One region of the Oenococcus kitaharae DSM 17330 genome, then DNA from elsewhere that is predicted to be linked to it. Evidence: predicted binding sites of a transcription regulator. Region 1 holds the regulator's gene; each other region holds the start of a gene.
The links. Region 1 encodes LexA, which represses DNA repair genes until DNA is damaged. Its sites were predicted from a motif close to CNAACANNTGTTNG; they were not measured.
Positions count from the first base shown of each region.

Region 2: a site for LexA is predicted at 4,848-4,861, ahead of OKIT_RS00265 (AbiH family protein). Genes of this name have one in related genera too.
Region 3: a site for LexA is predicted at 4,069-4,082, ahead of OKIT_RS03190 (glycoside hydrolase domain-containing protein). Genes of this name have one in related genera too.

Region 1 covers NZ_CM001398.1:1,440,566-1,448,028, reverse strand. Annotated here, with positions in the region: gene OKIT_RS07260 (DNA internalization-related competence protein ComEC/Rec2) at 1-1,693, shown strand, start outside; gene holA (DNA polymerase III subunit delta) at 1,680-2,681, shown strand; gene OKIT_RS09715 (CPBP family intramembrane glutamic endopeptidase) at 2,678-3,151, opposite strand; tRNA gene OKIT_RS07245 (tRNA-Ser) at 3,586-3,674, opposite strand; gene lexA (transcriptional repressor LexA) at 3,725-4,363, opposite strand; gene OKIT_RS07235 (DUF896 domain-containing protein) at 4,492-4,797, shown strand; gene OKIT_RS07230 (YneF family protein) at 4,801-5,007, shown strand; gene OKIT_RS07225 (lysophospholipid acyltransferase family protein) at 5,037-5,660, opposite strand; gene OKIT_RS07220 (GIY-YIG nuclease family protein) at 5,681-6,673, shown strand; gene rpsB (30S ribosomal protein S2) at 6,808-7,463, shown strand, end outside.
Region 2 covers NZ_CM001398.1:54,364-61,826, reverse strand. Annotated here, with positions in the region: gene OKIT_RS09280 (glycosyltransferase) at 1-130, shown strand, start outside; gene OKIT_RS00280 (lipopolysaccharide biosynthesis protein) at 683-2,170, shown strand; gene OKIT_RS00275 (glycosyltransferase family 39 protein) at 2,250-3,776, shown strand; gene OKIT_RS00270 (SAV1803-related protein) at 4,279-4,779, opposite strand; gene OKIT_RS00265 (AbiH family protein) at 4,921-5,877, shown strand; gene OKIT_RS00260 (hypothetical protein) at 5,994-6,224, opposite strand; gene OKIT_RS00255 (hypothetical protein) at 6,352-6,720, shown strand; gene OKIT_RS00250 (hypothetical protein) at 6,801-7,187, shown strand; gene OKIT_RS00245 (hypothetical protein) at 7,389-7,463, shown strand, end outside.
Region 3 covers NZ_CM001398.1:636,837-644,299, forward strand. Annotated here, with positions in the region: gene OKIT_RS03160 (hypothetical protein) at 1-399, shown strand, start outside; gene OKIT_RS03165 (hypothetical protein) at 420-857, shown strand; gene OKIT_RS03170 (ABC transporter ATP-binding protein) at 859-1,548, shown strand; gene OKIT_RS03175 (ABC transporter permease) at 1,545-2,666, shown strand; gene OKIT_RS03185 (peptidoglycan-binding protein) at 3,456-3,935, shown strand; gene OKIT_RS03190 (glycoside hydrolase domain-containing protein) at 4,158-4,901, shown strand; gene OKIT_RS09365 (hypothetical protein) at 4,932-5,621, shown strand; gene OKIT_RS03195 (hypothetical protein) at 5,637-6,308, shown strand; gene OKIT_RS03200 (hypothetical protein) at 6,609-7,322, opposite strand; gene OKIT_RS03205 (DUF2087 domain-containing protein) at 7,417-7,463, opposite strand, start outside.

The DNA of each region.
Region 1 (7,463 bases):
ATTATTAATCAACCAGTTGGATAAGCTGCCCAGCCCTTTATCTGATTATGCCAAGGCACTTTTAATCGGCAATGTAGATAGTGATTTTTATGATCGTTATCCAGGCGTGACGAATCTAGGTCTAATTCATTTATTTAGTATTTCTGGCTTTCAAGTAAGTTATTTTGCTATTTTTTTGAGAAAAATTTTGAGAAAAATCCATCTTATTAAAGAACACAATACAATTGTGACTGCTCTTTTTCTGCCAATATTTTTTATTTTTGCTGGAGGGGTTCAATCTTTAATTCGTCCTGTTGCCGCGACCGAATTGTCTTTAGGAGCAAGTTTGGTGAAAGCACGCGTGAGCAAGGAGCTTATTTGGTCCGGCGCCTTAATGATCGGACTTTTTATATCACCGATGATTTTGTTTAATATTGGCGGTCAGCTGTCATACTTGCTTAGTTTTGCATTGATGTATACATATCGCCTTGGAACGTTTAAAACAAGTCTCCTCATGAGCTTGGCCAGTTTGCCAATTGTTTTGGCTGCAAAATATTCTTGGCATTTTCTTAGTATGCCGGCAAATTTTATTGCTATTCCAATTTTTGGTATTTTCATTCTGCCCCTAGTTTTTTTAGCTATTGCGGTACAAATTATTTTTCCACCTGTTTTAGGCTTCTTGAATTTTGTGATTCAGATTTTTACTGAGAGCGTGGAATGGATTGCTCGTTTGCCGGGCCAGATATATTTCGGAAAACTGGCTGATTTTCTAGTTATTCCGTTAATTTGCTTGATATTCATGCTTTTTGATAGGAAGAAGATTCGCCAACGAGTTGCTGCTGTACTTTTTACGAGCATTTTAGCTGTTAGCTTTTTTGTTATTCATTTTCCTAAAGACGGTGAATTAACAACTTTTGATATCGGTCAAGGTGATTCGGCATTTCTTCGCACACCTCGTAACCAGCAGACTGTTCTCATGGATACGGGCGGCCGAGTTGGTTTGCCCAAGAAGCCTTGGCAGATTACAAAAGGCGGCAGTAATCAGGGGCAGTCTATCATTGTTAATTATTTGCAATCAATCGGAGTTGGCCGCTTAGATTATTTAGTACTCAGTCATGGTGATATGGATCATATCGGCAACGCCAAGGATATTCTTAATCTCATGAGCGTCAAACATATACTGATTCCAGCTGGTATGAAGCAGACGGACCCCTTTAAAATTCAGCTTCAGCCTTTCATAAAAGCAGGAACTCAGGTTATTGAAGTAACCAATTCATCAAATCTGCCAGGTTTTCCTTTTAAAATATTGCATCCCTTTGGGCAGGGTAAAGCTGAGAATGAGGATTCAATCGCACTGTGGACGACTTTGGGTCCGCTAAGATTCTTCACTGCTGGAGATTTGCCTAAAGAAGGGGAAAATCAGATTAGCCGCAGGTTTCCAGGACTGAAAGTCGATTTGCTCAAATTAGGGCATCATGGTTCAAATACCTCTAGCGACGCTGAGGTTCTCAAAAAATGGCAAGTAACCTATGGACTAATTTCAGCAGGTCGTCATAATCGCTATGGTCATCCCAAAGCAGAGGTCATTTCTTTGATGGATAAACTTCATGTTCACGTTTTTAACACCCAGACCAATGGTGCAATCCGTTTTCGTTATACTGGACACAAGGGCTTTTTTGAGACTTTTACGAGAGATTTTGATGACACCGAGTGATTTTAGTAAACAATTGCAAAGACAGAATACCTTACCATCGGTTCTTTTATTCTCTGGCCAGGAAGATTTTTTAGCAGAACAGAGTTTTAAAAAAATCGAGCAGTCAATCGAAGCGAATTTTCGTTCTTGGGACTTTGTTAGAAGTGATATGAGAGATCAGTCAGTTCCAGCTGTTCTACAAGATGTTGCCACAATGTCTTTCAGTGGTGGACGGCGTTTTGTTATCATGGATCAACCTGTTTTTTTGACATCTAAGGGCAGTTTGGAAAAGCAGGATGAAAAGATTTTTTTGAATTATCTTCAGAATCCCGAATCGGAAAATACCTTGATCGTAAATACAGTTGGTATTGAAATAGATAAACGCAAAAAAATCGTTAAAACTCTTCTTAAGAGTGGGGAACAGGTTGATTTTGAACCATTGCCTGAGAGAGAAGTTTTCAAAATTGTCAAACGGCATCTGTCACTAGCTCATGTATTAATAGCTGACGATGTTATTAACTACTATCTGCGCCGTTTGGCTTTTGACCTGCGACTGGTCATGACTAATTTGGACAAACTAATACTTTTTGGTGTTTCAGGGAAAGCCATTGGGCATGAAGAAATCAATGAACTAGTTACTGCCGAATTGAATGAATCTGCTTTCGATCTGGTCACTGAGATTAACCGGCGCCATTTGGATAAAGCCTTGCAGCTGTACGTTAATCTTATTGATCGAGGAGAAGCGCCTATTCGAATCAATGCACTGCTTCAATCCCAGTACCGTCTTTTGATTCAAGCTAAAGCTCTATCAATCAATGATACGCAACTTGCTCAAAAACTTAAAATACATCCGTATAGGGCAAAATTAGCTAATCAAGCTGTCAGCGTCCAAACGATGCCGCAATTGTCGAATGCCTACTTGGATTTAGCCAAAATTGATTTTCGACTCAAGTCGACAACACTAGATCCGACGATGTTATTTGAAATGTTTCTTTCAAATAATGTTTAGGACCATTTTTTAGATACCTCGACCAGATTATTTTTTTTGAATATGCGAAATGTATAATACAGAAAAATAATCAATAGGATACCTTGAAAAGCGAACTGAGTCACGGTTACTTTGGGATTGCCAAGTCCGAAAATGGCTTGCGGATTAGCTGCGAAAGCCAAACCATCGATGAGAGCATGGATCAGGATTGTGACCGACAGGTTTTTACTGAATATGTAGGCGGAGGCGAAAATCAGCCCGAGGGCAAAAACGTAAATCATTTGAATAGCTGTCACGGCTATGCTGGCTGAAAAGAGGTTTATCAGATGCAGGCCTGCAAAAAACATCGCTGACAACAAATTTGCTGCTAAGAAACTAAATGTGCGGCCGCCTCCTGACAACAGATTCCCCAACATTAATCCACGTGCCGCATACTCTTCAAAAATACCGACCGAGAGCGAAACTGCGACAGCAGTAAAAAGTTCAAACAACGTTAGATGATGTTTTTGGCTTGAAAACACAAGAAAATTTATCACAATAAACAAGATACTTGGCGAGGCTACTTTCAATCCAAGAAAGAAACCGTGATTAAAGAATGAAACTCTGATTTTAAAAAAGAAGTGATTAAAAAGGAAAATAAAAAGTATGGCAAATGTTTCACCTAAAATAGCTAGCCAGCTTAACAAAACAGGATCTCGATTTGCTGCAAGTGTACTGTTATAAAATAACGAACGGTAAACAGAAATAAGAATTGAACCCAGGATTGAACCAAGGATCAATGAAATAATCGTTGAGAAAAAGATTAAAAAAGATTTTAAGAGGACGTCTCTTTTGCTTTTCACTGCAGTGCATTGCTCCCTTTTTAATTAATAGACAAATATTGACCCAAAATGATATCTGATCTGTCCGTTTGAGAGAAATTGGAAGGAGACACGGGGATTCGAACCCCGGCGCCGACTCTACATCGGTTCGGCGGATTTCGAGTCCGCTGCATTACCGCTCTGCCATATCTCCGAGCTACAAAAACCATTCTAACAAATAAGCGGCTTTTTCAGCAATAAAGTTTAATAAATTGAATTACGATACAGACCAACAACTTTGCCCAAAATAGCGACATTATGGACAATAATCGGTGCCATGGTGTCATTTTCAGGTTGCAAGCGATAATGGCCTGCTTCCTTGAAGAAACGCTTGACCGTGGCTTCGCCTTCGCCATTGCCAAAGTCACTAGTCATGGCCACAACAATATCGCCATTGTCTGCATAATCTTGTTTACGAACAAAAACCATATCGCCATCCAAAATGCCGATATTGATCATCGAAGTACCGGACACACGCAGGACGAAAAGGTCACCTTCAAAACGCTCAAGGTCATCTGGAAGGGGAAGAAACTCGGTGGCATTTTGTTCGACGGCCAAGATAGGTATACCTGCAGTGACAATTCCGATGACTGGCACTTTACCGGGAGTTACTGGCACGCCTAGCGCTCTGAGACCTTTTTCAGTGATTTCGATAGCACGCGGTTTAGTTGGATCTTTATGTAGTAATCCGTGTTTTTCCAGACGCTCAATATGGCCATGGACAGTTGAAGTAGATGAAAGCCCCACTGCTTCGCCAATTTCACGCACCGTAGGAGGGTATCCTTTTTCGTTCTGTTTTTCGTATATATAGCGGAGAACACCGAGTTGTTTTGTTTCAGTCATTTGAATCCCTTCCTGCTAAGATATTGCTATATGCAATTATAGCCAAACATTTCAAGTAAAACAAACACATGTTCGTTAAATTTAAGAAAATCATTATTTTTTGTATAATGCAAGTATGGAGATTTCTGATGACTGATAATTCAAGATCCGAAGAGGAACATAATGAACCGAAATTCATCGTTGACGAAGATGAACAGGCCGCAAATGAGGCTTTGAGAGCAAGAATTAACGAACTAGCTGCAAAGCAAAAGACGGCTCAGGGATTAACCGAGTCAGAGAAAGAAGAGCAGAAAACACTTCGAGCGGCTTTTTTGGCAAATTTTCGTAAAGCTTTTCGGTCTCAGGTTGAAATGATGCAGATTTTCGATAAGAATGGTAAGGAAGTTACTCCTAAAAAGGTAATTGATATTCAAAAAAAGAAAGGACTGAGATAGTAGATGAACTGGATATGGTTTGTGCTGATTGGATTGGTTATTGGTTTTGCGGCGGGAATGATAGTTTCTCGTTTTACACTGAAAAGTTATCTTAAAAAGAACCCACCAATCAATGAGCAGATGCTTCGTCAGTTGGGTGCTTCAATGGGCAGAAATTTGAGCCAAAAGCAGATCAATCAGATGATGGCACAAATGAAAAAAAATTATTAAAAAAACAAACCCAATTTGAGGTTTGTTTTTTAGTCTTGATTCTTTTTTTCTGGATGCTGGTCAACGTAATGCCAATCTTTATCGATTTGCTGATCAAGTTTGGTAAACGCAGCCTGCATCTTATTAATCGTATCAGCCATCGAATCTTTTCGTCCCACCTCAATAAGCGGGCCAAAAGCGATCGTAGACGACCCTCTTTTAAATAAACCCTTGAAAGCTAATGGTCCTTGATAGACTACTGGCAGAAGGCTTTTACCAGACATTTTGGCAATTACTACCGCACCGCCTTCTAATTGGGAGGAGTGCCTAGAACCGGAAGGGAAAATCATGAAATTTCGGCTGCCGCTTTTCAATTCTTTAACGGGAATTTTAATCGCCGACGGGCCTGGATTTTGTCTATCGACAGAGAATACGCCAACTTTTCGAAGGGCCCAGGCGAAAAGTTTGTTTTTAAATAGTTCTTTCTTTCCCATGAAAATGAACTTCTTGGGCAGTAGAGCAATGGCAAACCACAAGGGATCCCACCAAGTGCGATGCGGCGCAACGAGAATGAATTGTTCATTTTCAGGGATATTAGTGCGGCCCTGAATGTTTAATTTGCCGTTAATTATCCAGCGAATTGCTTGAATGATTCGAAAAAGGAACACATACATGACTATTATTATATAGAGAAATGTCAAAAAACACCTTACAAACGCAGGAAAAGATTGAAAATGTGACAGATTCACTGCAAATTATTCAGAATAATTCCTTGCCCAAATTTGGGATTGATGCTTTGATTTTAGCCGATTTTATCGATGACAGCCGATCTCAAAGGCAGAGAGCTGCTGACTTTGGATCCGGCAGCGGCATCATCGGGTTGGCTTACGCACGTAAAAGCAGCGGCAAAATTTCGTTGATTGAAATTGATTCAGATTTATTCGAATTGGAAAAAAGATCAATTCAACTGAATAATCTTGAAGATCGGGTTCAAAGTTTCCAGGCAGACGTTAATCAGCTTGCTGACATTTTTCCATTGAATTCGCTGGATCTGATTATGTCTAACCCACCATATTTTGATGAGAAGGATTACGCTTCCAAGAGCCCGGACCCATCCCGGTCGCTTGCAAGACATGGCCGTAACTTCAATTTGCATACGCTTTTCTCACAGTCAAAAAAATATCTGAAATCAAGGGGCAAACTATATTTTGTATATCGTGCTGAAAAAATAGCGAATATTTTCAGTGAGGCAATTGCAAATGGGTTTGGCATTAGCAAAATACGATTCGTCTACGGCAAGGCAGAGAGCCAAGCTAAAATGGTTCTCGTCAAGGCTATCAAACAGGCCAGCAATGCAAAAGTTCAGATCGATAAGCCGCTTGTAATTTATAATCGGCAGGATAATTACACACCTGAAATCAAAGAGCTGCTTCAAAAAAGAGATTATTATTTTTATGTTATCCAGACGGCAGATAATTTTCTTTACGCAGGAACGAGTGATGATGTCGACCGTCGTTTTGCTGCCCACCAGGCCAAGAGAGGTGCTAAATTTACAAAAGTAGATAAACACCATCCGCTGACTTTAGTTTATCGTGAAAAATTTTCGAGCAAACATGAGGCTTTAAGTTTTGAAAGCCGTTTTAAACGCTTGACCCGTGCGGAGAAGGAACGGTATATAGGCTTGTAATTGCCCCGCAATTCAGGTAAACTATTAAACGGCATTCGCCAATACACAGCAGAAATAGATGCTTTGCCCGTTGCTCTTTGGAGTCGGCAAAGCAGTAGAAGTTTCTGCAAGGACAAAAACATTAGGAGGCCAAAATGGCTGCAATTTCAATGAAAGAACTTTTAGAGGCCGGCGCACACTTCGGTCATCAGACTAGGCGCTGGGATCCAAGGATGGATGAATATATCTTTACCTCTCGTAATGGTATTCATATCATCGATTTACAAAAAACTTTACGTATGGCAGATGATGCCTATAACTGGGTCAAAGGCGAAGCAGCCGATGGCGCAAACTTCTTGTTTGTCGGAACTAAAAAACAAGCTACCGAAGCAATCGAAGAAGAAGCAAAACGCGCCGGCGTTGCCTATGTTAATCATCGTTGGCTTGGCGGCACTCTGACTAACTGGAATACGATCAAGACTCGTATCAACCGTTTAAAGGAACTCAGAGCCGCTGAAGAAGACGGTTCCTTTGACAAGCTTCCTAAGAAAGAGGCTTCTCAGTTGGGCAAACAAAAAGCAAAGTTGGAAAAGTTCCTTGGTGGCATTGCGGACATGGAAGACATTCCTGATGTTATGTTTGTGGTTGACCCAAAAACAGAAGAAATCGCTGTTAAAGAAGCACGTACATTAAATATTCCGGTCGTAGCAATGATCGATACTAACGGAAACCCAGACTTGGTTGACGTTAAGATCCCTGCAAACGATGATGCAATTCGTGCAGTTAAATTAATTACTTCGAAGATGGCAGA
Region 2 (7,463 bases), 450 kb from region 1:
AAAAATTAACTTATTACTTCACAACAAAGCACTTTTAAAACATTATCAGGAACTATCATTAGAGCGCTCTCAAGCTTTTAACGCTAAAAAGGTTATGAAACAATGGATTGATCTCTTGGGAGCTGATTGACAATTTGTTTTTATACAAATAAGAAGGTGTCAAATAAATATTATGGTTCTATTTCTTAGAGCTCGCAGTGGGCAATTGGAATATAAACAGACATTTTTAGGTTTGTTGACAGCTCCTCTCATAATCGTATAGCAAAAGCTGAGAGGCATGTTGGCAGGCATAAAGGGTCAATTGTCGGCAAGCCAAACGGATGACATGTGTGAACAGATATGCATATTGAGACAAAATATGTCCTCGCTCTTAAGGCACGATCTTCTGCAATTTTAAAAAATTGATTTAAAGTAAGGACCATGGAATCTTCAATATAATTGTTTAGGGCTAAAATAATAAAAGGTTTGTTTTGAATTAGTTTCTTTGAGTTAAACCACTTTATGTATTTAATTCTAATTTACATTCCTCGGGAATCAAAAATAAAATGAACTGCAAATGGATGGGTCCATACTGCGCATTCTAATTGGTGATTGTATTGTGCTTGAATCTGATTAATTGTGGTTAAAAAGGAGAGTTTAATTGAAAGAATCAAGCCGACTTCAACGATCACTTCTGAATTCTGTGGTTGCAAGCCTGACTCAGATGGCAACGATTTTATTGAGATTTGTGGTTCAAACTACTTTTATTCATGAACTAGGGCTAAGGTATCTAGGTGTAAATGGATTATTTAATAATATTTTGGCGTTACTCTCGTTTAGTGAACTAGGCTTGGGTTCGGCGATTATTTTCTCGATGTATCGGCCACTAGCAGAAGACCAACGAAATGAAATTGCAGCCTTAATGAGTTTTTATCGGAAGGCCTATGCTTTCATCGCGGCCATAGTTAGCATGCTCGGACTGATCATTCTGCCCTTTATTGGCTTGTTGATTAAGCATGGGTCAGTGCCATATATTAGAATCTATTTTTGCCTCTTTTTAGCTAATACAGTTGTCAGCTATCTATTTGCTTACAAGAGGTCTATTCTGACGGCTGATCAAAAAGATTATGTGAATTTAGCCAATCAGTTTATATTCATGTTATTCCAGTCAATTGTGCAAGTCGTGATTCTTCTCGTCTGGAAAAATTATTTTCTTTTTTTGATAATTCTGGTAACTTGTACATTTTTGTCCAATTTGGTTATTTCTCTGCAGGTGGATCGTAGATATCCATATTTAAATAATTTATCCGGGGTTAAACTCCCTAAAAGCGATTTAGATGATATTGTGCATAACACCATGGGTCTGATCGGATCTCAGATAGGCGGCATTATTGTTTTTGGAACTGACAACCTTTTGATTTCTAGCTTTCTAGGCTTGGTATCGGTTGGTTTATATACTAATTACTCACTTATCACTAATGCACTCGGCGGTATTTTAAATAAAGCGGTCGGTGCAGCCACGGCAAGTTTGGGTAATTTAACTGTGAATGGGTCAAAGGAACATGTTTACCAAATCTTCCAACGCTACGTGTTCCTAAATTTTTCCTTGACATTTTTTGTCGTTTCGATGTTGGCAAGTTGTCTTGACCCATTTATTAAAGTTTGGATTGGCAGCCGATACCTGTTGTCTGCAACTACAGTTTTTGTAATTATTATCAATTTTGCAATCAATCAGATGCGGCAGCCAGCAGGTAATTTCATTGCGGCATATGGCTTGTATCGTAAAATTGGTTGGAAATCTATCATTGAAGCTTTCTTTAACTTATTGCTCTCAGTATTTTTTATTGCTGTGTTGAAATTGGGTATTGCAGGTACACTTTTAGGCACAATCCTGACCAATCTGCTAATTAATGCTTGGTGGGAGCCGGGTCTCGTCTTGAAATATGGTATCGGAAAGAAATTTAGCCCATATCTCAAAGATTACCTCGTTTATATGTTGGTTCTATGTTTGAGTTTGACATTTAATTTTTATCTATCCACCGTTTTGGATTGGCGTGGCTTTGCTGGTTTGTTCTTGATTGCGATTGTTTCCTTGACGGCTGATATTTTTATTTTTGTGCTGCTCTTTTGGCACAAAAAGGAGTTTGTTTTTTTGTGGGAACTGCTGATGCGATTACTAAAGAAAATCTAGAAGTCGGAGATTTGATCCTATAGTTTTCCTGCTTCTTGGTATATGTTTATTTTTTAAAAAATTTTTGAAGGGAATTTTTATGAAATTGAAGAGGGACACACTATTTAGGATTGCAAATATTGGATGTATATTAATCTTTTTGTTGCTGTGTATTTTTAATTCACAAATTAAATATGTTTGGAACGATGAGTCTTTCACATTGTCGATGATACCCCACTCATATCTGTCGATAATAAATTTCACAGCCAAAGATGTTCACCCCTTTTTGTATTATTGGATAGCTAAATTTTTAAGTTTTAGTACAACAAACATTTATGCATTAATAGCTATTGAGCGTCTCGTATCCTTGCTCCCGTATTTACTTTTACTTTTAATTTCGTTTACTTATATTAAGCGGTTTTGGGGACAAACTGTTTCATTGATTTTTAGCGTAAGCGTTCTTTTGATGCCCGGGATTTTACAATACGGGGAACAAATTCGTATGTATAGTTGGGCGATTCTGTTTGTTACCTGTGCCTTTTTAAATGCATTGATCATATTGAAACAGGGTTCGCGAAACCGCTTCTGGGTTGGCTTGACTGTATTTTCCATTCTGGCTGCATATACGCATTACTACGCTCTTTTAGATGTGATTTTTATTTATTTTATATTCCTGTTATGTTGGAGAAATCAGGGATTCAAATTTTGGAAATATTTATTGAGTGTTGTAGTTGATCTATTGGTTTATTTGCCTTGGATTCCGGCTTTCCTGCACCAAGTGTCAGGAGTAAGTGCAGATTATTGGATAGGAAAATTTGGCCCGAAACGAATCGTTGAATTCGTACTATTTCCTTTTACGTTAATCAATTCGATACCGGGATATTTGGTAGCTGCCTTGCTATTCTTAATCATTGTTGCTGGGCTGTTTGTTTTTCTAAAAGAACATCGTACTCACGGAAATAATTGTGAAATTCAATATTTTGAAACGCTTGGAGGTATACTTCCCACTTTGTTGGTCATTTTAGCTGGCACGCTGATTTCTTATGTAGATCGTCCAATATTGATTAGTCGGTATCTTGTGCCAGGGCTCGGCATATTTTGGTTTAGCATCTCTATTTTGATATCGAAAACGGATCATGAGAATTTAAAAAAAATTCTATTAATTGCCGTGTTTTGCCTAGGCACACTGAATTCTGTTGTTTATATGAGACGCATGCTTATAGATAATCAGAGTTTTCAGACGTGCAACAATTTCTTTAGGGGGGTAAATAAAAAAACTATTTTGATTTACGATCACCCTGTGACGGTATCAGTTTGTTCTTACTATTTGAAGAACCAAAATTTTGTTTTAGAAAATAAAAATCATGATAATGGGTTGGGCATTTATAAAGCTGTGTATCCAAATATTGCTGAGATAAGCGCTCAGCGTATCAAAAAAATATTGAAATCCAAACCCACCTATTTTATTGAGACAAATTACAATTCTAATTCACTTCATAAGAGCCGAGACGAACGCAAACTCCTGAAATATGTGAAGAAACATTTTATGCTAAAAAAGCAAGGCCAGTATCAGTTACCATTGGATGGTAATTTTAATGTGTATCGCGTTTCTAAAAAATCTAAATAATAATTCTAACTAGTCGCTGGGCAGTTTTGAATTACCACTAAGTTTGAAACAATATCTAGTCTGATTAAATTCGCAGCACCGGAGCCACGATCGGCGGCCAATCCATGCAATTGATGCGCCAAACTGAAAAAAAGACCCGTGTTCACAATGAATTGGAGAGTGCTCTAAAGTAATTAGTTATGTTTTGATAAATTTTTTGAGCTATTAAAACATCAGGATAATTTTAATATTACGTATGCGAACACGGCAATAGCCCGTGTTTTTTTAGAAAAAAGGATTTCCCAATCTTGAGGGAGTAACTACTTGGTAAACTGATCTGATGCCATTTGGTAACAGCCCAACTTGTCCTTTTGTAGTTCAATCACCAATGTAAGTAATGAGAGTGCGGTATTTCTCGTTTCAAACAACGCCTGATCAAGTGCTCCTATGTCTGATTGGTTGTTTTTTATGCAAAAAAGATCAATTTATTGTTGAACTGATTCTAATCGTTTTGTAATAGTGTTTAACAATATAGTTGCTTGATCACTTGTGATGAAAGCTTTTCATGGTATTTTCTTTCCCAAGACTTTTCGGGTTTGATGCCATTGATATACCAGGCTATTACTGATGACTGAAGGTATGCTATTAAGCCTGGATATCCAAAATGGTACTTGGTTTCGCTTGAAATGAGGGCATGAAGGACCAGATATTCAATGAGATTGTAGTATGCCAATCGATCCTTTTCCTGATATGAGAATGGAATCTTTTGTCCACGAATGTAACTGGGATTGGCCATATTTAAGAACTTATTCTCATCGATATGATGACAATACAGCCCCTCTGCAGTACGACTAATTTGTCCTTTTGCTAGTGACTTAATCTTGCCGTCCAGAAAACGTTGGTAAGATGTTTCTTTGAAATAATTATCCGTAGCTGGGTCGTATCTAGCTAACAAAGTCGCTACTGCATCTTTGTAATTTTGATTTAGAAGATTTTCATAATCTTGAAATGTTTGAGCTGTCATTGTTGCTCCTTTTGGATTAAATAAATTTTACTTCTTGAAAGCCAAAACGACATTTTTTCTTGCTAATGGGAACATATGTTCGTATACTTGTATATATACTAAAATTAATTTTTTTGTTAATTGTGAATTGGGGAGTGTATTTTGGTAGAAACGACTTACGTGATAGGGAATGGTTTTGATCTTCATTTAGGACTCAAAACGAGTTATAAAGATTTTTACGAATATTTAGATGAGCAAATTAATGAAGGAAAATTTGAAGATAATGGTCTAATAAAAGATATAGAAGATAGTATCAAAGATATACGTTTTCATGGTGATCCTAATAAACCAGAAAAGCTTGATCCTGAAAAAGAAAGGCCCTTGGTCAACTGGGCCAATTTAGAAGCAGGTATCAAAGAAGATCTTCAGAGATTAGCACAGAGTGAAATTACTCATGAAGTACTGTCTACAAGAATAGATGATTTCTTTTATGACCTTTCAAAATGTTTAAGTCAGTATTTACACAGCCAAAATGATCTAGTTCATTTGAATGTTAGTGGCAGTCAAGCGACTGAAGGTATTTTAGCGCCATTTCGGAACCTCGCATCAGGGGATCGCGATGATTTGTTTAACTCAATCATAAAAGGAAATTCAGAAATAACAGACCCAAATATTAAAGGACACTTTGAGATAAATTTTGTGAATTTCAATTACACTAATACTTTGGATCAATATGTATCTCAGGTTGCTAATATTGATGATTCTGACTTCAAAAGGGTTACTTATGGAAGCAAAATAGCCGCTGTAAATAAAAAAATTCTTCACCCTAACGGCACTTTTGATGAAACATCTATCGTTGGTGTTGGTAGGGCGGAAGATATTCCCAAGGAATTAAGTTTAGAAGACTATCAGATAGACTATCTCTCTAAACTTAATTTCGCACGGAACAGGCATGATGGCAGAGTCGATGAAACTTTTAAAAGACTCAAAGATTCGGATGTTACCATCATTTACGGTATGTCTATAGGTGAAAGTGATGCGGTCTATTTTGACAAAATAATCGAAGGGATGATAGCCAACCCGCATAAGCACGTTATTATCGTTCGATTACCTGCCTAGCTTGCAAGGTCCTATCTTTTCTAAGAAAATAAAGGCTCTTCAAAATCAGCTTATCCATAGTTATGAGATTATTCATGGTGAGGAGTCATCAATAGAAGACAAGATGAAAAGCCAGATTAGAGATCGAATTTATGTTGAATTTGATTATGAGCCGTCGCTTTATTTTCCCTATGAGATAAAAAAGAAACAAGAAGTTCCTGAAACAAAACATTCTGTTGGTTGAAGATAGCCAAATTTTTAGGGAAGCCTAGGATGTTTGGCCATGCTTCTTGGTAGAAGGAGGGCATACTTGCTATACAATTTAACCTGACTTTTGTTTTTTCAATCGTGACAGCAGCAACGGCCATTATTGGCATTTTCATGTCATGATGGCAAATACGTAATAGCAACAAGCAGCTGCTCTTTGAGAAAAGGCTGCAGATTTTTTTATTCGCTGATGGTTTAGCCAATCTGCTTCGTGAGACGTCAACTGTTTTGAATGAAAAAAACGATATAGAGATTGCAAGTGGTTTTGATTTTTTGTTGCTAACGAACAATGCAGAACTTTCTAGTATCACACCCGCCATTCAGGACGCGAAGAATTCTGAGAAGCATCAGCCCTTTTTAAGGGAACTGGAATCATTCAAGACTAGGGAACAGACGGCTAAATTTGTTTTCAAAGATCCAACAGCCGATATTATAAGTAATTTTATTGGTAGCTATCGTGAATTGTTATTCTCAACCTGTCAATACCAGATTTTGTTAGATAATATGACGGATGCTGTTAAGCGATTTGGTTGGGATCAAAAGAAGTGGTTAAACAGCCTAGCTTTGAAATTATGCATTTATCAGGCACTTTGTTAACAACCTCTAAAGCCACATAAAATTCAGATGATGATAGGATATTGTCACAAAAAAATTCCTTTCGTTTCACTGACCCAAGATTGACAATAATCGAATTTAGTTTAAACGATAGTTTTGAGTTAATTAAAAATAGTGGAAAAAATAACGGTCACATTCCAGGTAGTGGTCTTCATTCGGAAAACTATCCTCTGTCAGTGGGCACTGGCAAAGGCCACTATGCCGTTAGTTTGAGCTCAAGTATTAGAAACTATGCATCTGCTTATAAAATTAATATTGTGATGGAAGCAAAATTTGATTTGATCGATGTTCCAAATGATGGTAGTAGGAAGTCACTGTTTGGGGGGGTTACTGCACCAGCTTTGATTTTGTCCTATATGAGTCCCTCAGTCGCTGAAGGTACCAACATGTTCGGCTTCGGTATTGTTCATCTCCCTTTTCTGATTTTGCACAATCGGAAAATTAAATAATAACGAAAATACAATACAATCATTTTGAAATATTGGCCACCCTTGGTGTATCTGAGGGTGGCTTTTGTTTACAATTATGCTGTTGGACTATTTTGTATAATAGGCGACAAATAAGGCTTGCTATCCAGCAATCATTGGATACTGAGTTTTTGCTATAGGCATGGATGGATTTATTAAGAATAGCTTAATTGGGGGGCTATTATGGGAAATTGGAATTCTAATGATTTAGATGATGTGGCCAAACAAATTGTAGATTGGATATCAAAAAGTCGCCAA
Region 3 (7,463 bases), 800 kb from region 1:
GTGGGCTTTGACAGTTCTGGCAGTTCCGGTTTCGATCCTATGACGATTCAAGCCACTTACGACCAGCTCACGTTAATCAAACAACAGCATCTGCCAGCTATGTTTCCCACGCGCTTATTACTCAACGAAAATAGTCGTGCCAGCTATCAGGGCGACCTGACCAACTGGTCGGCTGATGCTGCCCTCTATGGGGCTCACTTTTATACTTATGGCTGGTATTTTCTCTGGTCGCTAGTGACTAACAATTATGTATCTTTTCTCTTATTTGTTGTGTTAGCCTTGTTGGCTTGCGCTTTTGTCAGCAGGGAATTGACTAAAAGCCACCCAGCTTATCAGCTGCTTTGGACTCAAGGAATTAAGCCGGGCAATTTTAAAGGAGTAAATACGTCCTGTTGTTAGCTTACTTTTTACTGAGTTGTTTGTTAGCTGTCGATGTCTTGTTGCTGGTGACTCTCTTAACTGGGCATTTAGGCAGCCTGGCCTATCCGGTTTTTCATTGGCAAACAGACGGTAGTTATGACTTTCGTCCTTTATCAAGTATGCTTGCTGCTGGTGGCTTGGTCTTCATCTTGGCTGCGGCTTTTGTTTTGGCTGTCAGTTTTTTCTTCTCAATTCTGATTAAAGAGTTTTGGGGTGCAAGCATCGCCACGATCTTTGTGATTGTTAGTGGAGCCTTCGTTAAGCAATTGTGGTTTTTGCCTGTCGGCTATTTGAATATCGGCCAGACAGTCGATGGCTATCCTTTTTTAAATCACTTCTCAAACAGCCTCTGGCTGCCTGCCGGTGTCCTGCTGAGTGATACCTTGCTGATAGCCCTAGCCGGCTGGTCCTTATTAAAATGGAAAAGAGGTCTCTAAGATGATTTTAGACATCCAACAACTTTCACTGTCCTTTAAGAAAAAAAGTATTTTTAAGCAAACGGCATTAAGCATTTCCCAGCCGGGTATCTATGGTTTGGTAGCACCTAACGGTTCTGGAAAAACCACGCTTTTAAATCTGATTGCTAATCTATTAGTCCCTGATGCAGGTTCGATTAGTTTGTTTGACAAGTCAGATAACCAGCAGCGTTTCTTTCAATCGGCGAGCTTTTTACAAGACAACACGGTCCTCTATGATTATCTGACGGCTTATGATCATTTAAAACTGATTTGCCAGCTGCGTCAGATTCCTGTAGCTCAGATTGCTAAAATTGCCCAGCTGTTAGACGTGGCTGACTACCTGACTCATAAAAAAGTTTCGGCCTATTCTTTAGGCATGAAACAACGCCTGCTCCTAGCCATGGCCTTGATTGCCGATACGCCGCTGGTCTTATTAGATGAACCGTTAAATGGGCTGGATCCAACTAGTCTGCAAATTATTAGAAAGACCTTGTTAGCTATGAAAGAACATGGCAAAACGCTGTTGATCTCTTCTCATAACTTAGATGAGCTGGATAAAGTCACTCACAAAATCTTTTTTATCAAGAATCAACAAATCTTTTATAAAGAGCTCTCGAGTAACGAATCCTCTGAAGCCGTCTATGAGAAGCTCTACATGAGTCAGCCATGAGAAACTTAATTGCTTTTGAATATTTAAAGACCCGCAAAAGCCTCAGCCGTTTAATTCCTTTAGGCTTCTTTTTGCTTCTGCCAATCGCGACCTTCTTTTATCAAACACAGCAGGTAACTCTTTATCACCGTTCCATGTCCGGACAGATCCAAACGACGCATGCCGCTATTAGCAATAGCTATTTAGCCGCCAGTGTGCAGCTAAAGAAGACAAGCAAGGGCTCACAAACTTACATAGGACTATCCAGACAGATGACTCAGCTGTCCCATTTAGGCCATTTAGCTAGCAAAGTTTCCAATGTTTTTGATAGCCAGCAAGGCCAGCAATTTTTAAGGGATACTCTGGCCTTACATCGACAGATGATTCAGTATACGACTGAACATCCTGAAGCTGATCTAGGTTTTTTCATTAGTGATCAGGAACTAGCACGGTATGCCTATCTATCTCGTTATCATCTGGCTCTAGAACAGCCGACTGTTTCAGCGGTTTTTCCTAATTTTCTCGTGATCTTAGCGAGTTATTTTTTTTCGCCTCTTGGAGTTTTCGCCACGGTCTTGGTCATTGCTATTGGTTTTTTAATTGACACGAAATCTCCGACTTATCGCTTGCTCTATACTAATTCACCTGATAGTGGTCGTTGGGTTCGTGCTTTTCAAGGCTATTTTGTCGGGCAGTACCTCATGGGAATGATCGTTTCGTTTGTTATTGCTATTGGGCTCTCACTATGTTTTGCAACGCCCTATCTACGAGGCGGCGATTATTCCTGGACACGGACTGTCTTTTTAGGCATGCAGCTGCCTCGGATCAGTTCGCGCTTTTTCTTACAATTAATAAACGGTTCCTTAGTTATTTTCTTTGCCTTGGCTCTCTTTCAAATCGTTGTTTTAGTCAATAAAAAAGAGCTCACGGCTCTGATCAGTTTTATTGTTTTACTGGTAATGGGTGAACTAACAGCCTTTTTCGGTCACAGTTCTTTTAATCCTCTGAACGCCTTGGCTTGGCCTGTGCAGATTGTGCAAGGCAGTCCGGTCACAGAGCACCCGCTTAGCCTCTTATTCTTGGTGCTTTTTACTGTTTGCCTGCTATGGCTGGCTGGTCGATTGCGGAATCGCGCATAAAAATATCAAGGTTATTCGTGAAGGGTTAATTTAAAAAGGCCGTTAGCGTATGACACATCAATAAAAAATACCTCATAAGTCTAAACAATTATGAAGTATTGAACATTTGAAACTTTTTATCAAGCAATTAGAAATTCACTGGTATAGAAGGCGATATATCTTTTAGTTGTTGCGTCATATTGATATGACGTCCCTGTTGAATAATTGCAACTATAATATCCTTGGTAGCGCGCTACCCAGACAATCTGCCCAGCGATTGAGATGGGGGAATTTTTGAACGTTAATTTCACTTGAGTTAATCTAGGTGGATTAAGATCTGTGGCTGCGTATGCAATATTATTATTTAACAAATTTATATTTGTCAAAAAACTGGAAGACAAAAATAGAGCAGACGTTGTGATTAATAAAAGTAAAAATCTAAAACTGTTTCTTTTCAACATAATCGATCTTCTCTTTAGACACCGGTTACGGAACCAATGCCTTGCTTTATTTATAAAATCTCTTCTGATGATTAAAAATAATTGACAAGATATTGTTTTTATGAAGCTACTAAACGTGGCCTGATACAGTCAATAGATAGATTCAATCGGATTTTGTACCGCAATGATCAATGGGTTGATTCATAGTTTTAAACCAACAGAATCTTTAGAAACAGTTAAAACATTCAGTTAGCCACTTGTCATTATTTCTCAGAGGGTCTATCTTAAAAGGCGAACATACGTTCGCCTTTTTGTTTCATGACTAGCGGCGTATGTTCATCATTCGTTTTTGAAAAGAGGATTTTTTATTATGGTAGATCAAATGGTTTTAGCCACGCAACAGTGGCTCAACAAGACTTATGGATCCGTCGCCAACTATACGCCCGTGACCGAAAACGGTCAGACAGGTTGGCAGACAATTTACGGCCTGATCCAAGGCCTGCAACACGAACTAGGCATTAGCCTACAAGCTGGCTTGCCGGCTTTTGGCCAAGCCACAGCCGCTGCTTTTGATGCGCAAGTGGTCCCTCGGTTAAAAAATGGCTATCAAAGTTCCTTTGTTTATTTGATTCAAGGTGCCTTTTGGGCTAAAGGAATTAATCCTGGCGAGTTTAATGGCGTCTATTCATCTGAGACGCAAGCGGCCATTATCACGCTTCAAACAGAAGCCGGCTTTACTAATCCGGATGGCGTCTTGACGGCACTCTGGGCCAAAGCTTTGTTTGACATGTCAGCTTTTGTGCTACTGGCTAATGGTGATGCCAAAATTCGCAGCATGCAACAATACTGAAATCTGCACTATAGCGAGCAAACAGGTATTTTACCAGCTGATGGTATCTACCAACGTGATACGAATACCGCCTTAATCTATGGCGTTCAAGTCGAATTAGGTCTGGCCGCGATTGCTAACGGCGTTTGGGGACCGGCCACACGTTCGGCTTATGCGACGGCTTATGCTAATGGACTCAGTGCGAGCCTGATTCGCCTTGTTCAGTTTGCTTTGTATGTCAATATGGCCCAATACATCACGGCTAATCAGTTGTCGACAGTTCCTTTTAATGGCCAGTTGGATACAACTACTCAGTCCTTGCTCTTTGCCTTTCAGCAGTTTATGCATCTCACACCCGTCACTGACGAGCAGCCTGATCCTGTGACGATGTATTCACTGATGGTCTCTAGCGGCAGTCCAAGCCGCAACTTCTGGGGGATTGATACTTCGATTCAATTAACACCGGCCATGATTCAAGCCTTGGTGAATTGGGAGGTCACTTATGTGGGGCGTTATTTGACTGGGTCGGTGGGCAGTGGCGCTTCACAAAGGCCGAAGAATCTCACGCGTTCTGAAGCTCAGGCCATTTTGAAGGCTAATTTGCATTTAATCCCGATTTATCAAGACAATAATCCCACGGCGGCTTATTTCACCAGACGGCAAGGACAAAAAGATGCCCGAGCAGCCATGGCTGCTGCGACAGAACTGGGGTTGCCAACGAACACCACGATTTATTTTGCCATTGATATGGATATGACTGATGATGAGATCACGGCTTATGCTGTCCCTTACTTTAACGGGATCACGTCTATTTTTAATAATGGTGAAGGTGCTAACTATTATGTGCCGGGAGTTTATGGGACGCGTAATGTTAGCACGCGTTTAGCACTCGAATCTGGATCTGTTTCTAGTTATGTCTCTAATATGTCGACAGGCTATTCTGGCAATCTCGGTTTTTCTCAGCCTTTAAATTGGGCCTTTGATTAATTCGCCGAAGATGATTCGGGTGCCAGCGGTGTGCCGGCGATTGATTATGTCAATGTCTCTCACGAAGATGAAGGTGTCCTAGCTTTAGACGCGCCCGTCAAATTAAGTTGGATCTTTGATACAGAGTTTACGCCTTTAAGATCAGCTTACCTTGGTGGTTCTTTGACTTGGAACGAACCAGAAATAACCTTGTACGATAATAAACTGTTAAAGCTCACGGCTCAATTAACGACTAGCGTGAGTTCAGGACCAGCTCAGTCGCAATTTAATATTTCAGCTGGTCAGTTAGAAAACGGTTTTGAGGCTTCACTATCTAATGTCTTCGGTTCTGACGTTTCTGCTAAACTTAGTGATCGGCTTGGAGATATTGCGGCTGGGATTGATACAGGGCTTTTAAAAATATCATGGCCTGGTTCAGGAACTGGAGTTGGCCTTTCTATTACTTTGATTAACAACAAAAGTGAAATTAATGGTGTGGAAACCAGTTCAGCCATTATACTAAAGGCAAGTATTCATTTGGTACCCCTTAGCCAGCAAGAAGCATCCAACGAATATCAAGAAGGAAATCAAAATATAGCACGTTTTGGACAGATGTCACCTCAAGAACAACGAGGTCTGGCAACGTTGCTTGTTTTTGGTTTAGCAGCAGCTGCTGTAGTGGTGACCGATGGCACTGGTTATCCGCTCATTCTAGCATTATTGGACTCTTTACTAGGCTAAAAATAGCGACTTGATATGACTGAAAATCCAGACAATTTTTATACCTTTTCTGCTGCAGAACTGACTGAGACAAAAGCGGACTATAGTCAATTGTTAGCCGACAAGCATATGCATAATCGACAGTTTAAAAAGCGAGACCGCTTCTTTTCAGGAGCATTAATTGTGGGGGTTATTGCCATTCTGCTCGATCTGCCTGACTCCTGGATAGCCCTGCAGGTCATGTGGTCAGTTTTAAAGCTCCTAATCAAAGGGATGGATCTGTCTCCTTTATCCGTGTCTATCCGGCGTATCGGGTTAGCTACTTTTATTTATGGCATGTGTTCGCCCCTGATAGTGGTCTTGATTGTGGCCATCATGGCTCTATTGAAACGCTTAAAGCATTTCGATCAGTTTTTGTTGGCTCGTTTCCCCACCAAAACTAGCCACTTTGATTCAATGCCTGCGGCTAACAGCGCATTAGATGATTTAAAGATCCGACAAATGATCAAATTACCTAGCTACTTGATTGTCTGGCTGGCAGCTAAAGAAGCTCATACCATCGCTTCTTGCTGGATCATTAGAAAAGCCGACCAGCCAGGTCTCTATGAAAAACTGCCTACGACTTATTACAATCATCTGCTTAAGAATCCTAGAACTCGTCGTTGGGCTGATTACTGGCTAATCGATGGGACGCAGAAAGACGATTAATTAACTTCAAGTATTGAAGAGCTATCGGACCCACTGCTATCAGCAGTGGGTTTTTGTTAGACTAAAGGGGCAGCCGTTAATAGCTGCACCCTTTTCAAAAACGAAGGATGGAAGACCTGTTGAAAGACAGGTCTTTTTTGCTGTGCTGACAATGGCCAAACTTATGCCTGTGTGGCTGTTTCTTTAATATCCAGCATTTAATCTTTAATCCCACTGTTGGATTTTTTTAACTAAGTTTAATTGTGATACTGTTTCAAAGGTTAAAGAAAAAGCACTGCTCTAGTAGCGCTTTTTTCTTAATTAATTGCGCAGCCTGGATTGGCCGTTTGGGCTCACAAGATAAATGCCGACTGTCCCACTGCCACCGTTAGCTGCCAGTGATTTAGAAGCCACGACGACTTGATAATCACCATTCGCAGCCGCACTGCCTTCATAGACAAAGTCACTTTTATCTATACCTTGTGCTTGTAAAAGCTGTCTTTGCAGGTCCGCAACTTCTTGGGCATTATGCACACGAATCGTCCGGTCTGGCTTATCTGTTGGGGCATTGGGTGCCACTTTTTTATATCGATCGAATTTAGCGGCATCTGCAGGTACCTGATTTTCTGGCCGGACTTGGCCGTTGGCATAAACCAGATAATTCCCAGTCTGATTCAAGTTATCAGCCGTATTCGGAGCTGATACAGAGCATTCATAAATCCCATCTGTATAAGCCAAATAGCTGTAGGTCAGAGCAGGATTATTAATAGCAGTTCTTAAAGCCTGCAGTGCTTGGTCAGAATTGCTAACCGTCTTGGCGCTGGCTTGACTAGATGAGGTACTGCTTGATGAAGAGGACTCTGAAGAACCGGCACTGGCCTCGGCTTTTGATTGGCTGCGGCTAGATTTAGACCTTTGAGAAACAAGATCAGTGGGTGACTGGTTGTTTTTGCGGTTGGTGAACTGAAAAAACAACAAGACTAGGATTAATAGGGCAATGACGCTTGTTGTTGCGATGATAAGCTTTCTTTTCATGTATGCTCCCTTATTGGTTACGAAAGCATTTTATCATAGGATATTTTTTGATCCGTTTTATCACGCGACGACGCTGCATGCCTATCCAAAATATTTATTTCGGCTGCTGGATTTTTTCGTAAACACGACCATCATCGGTAC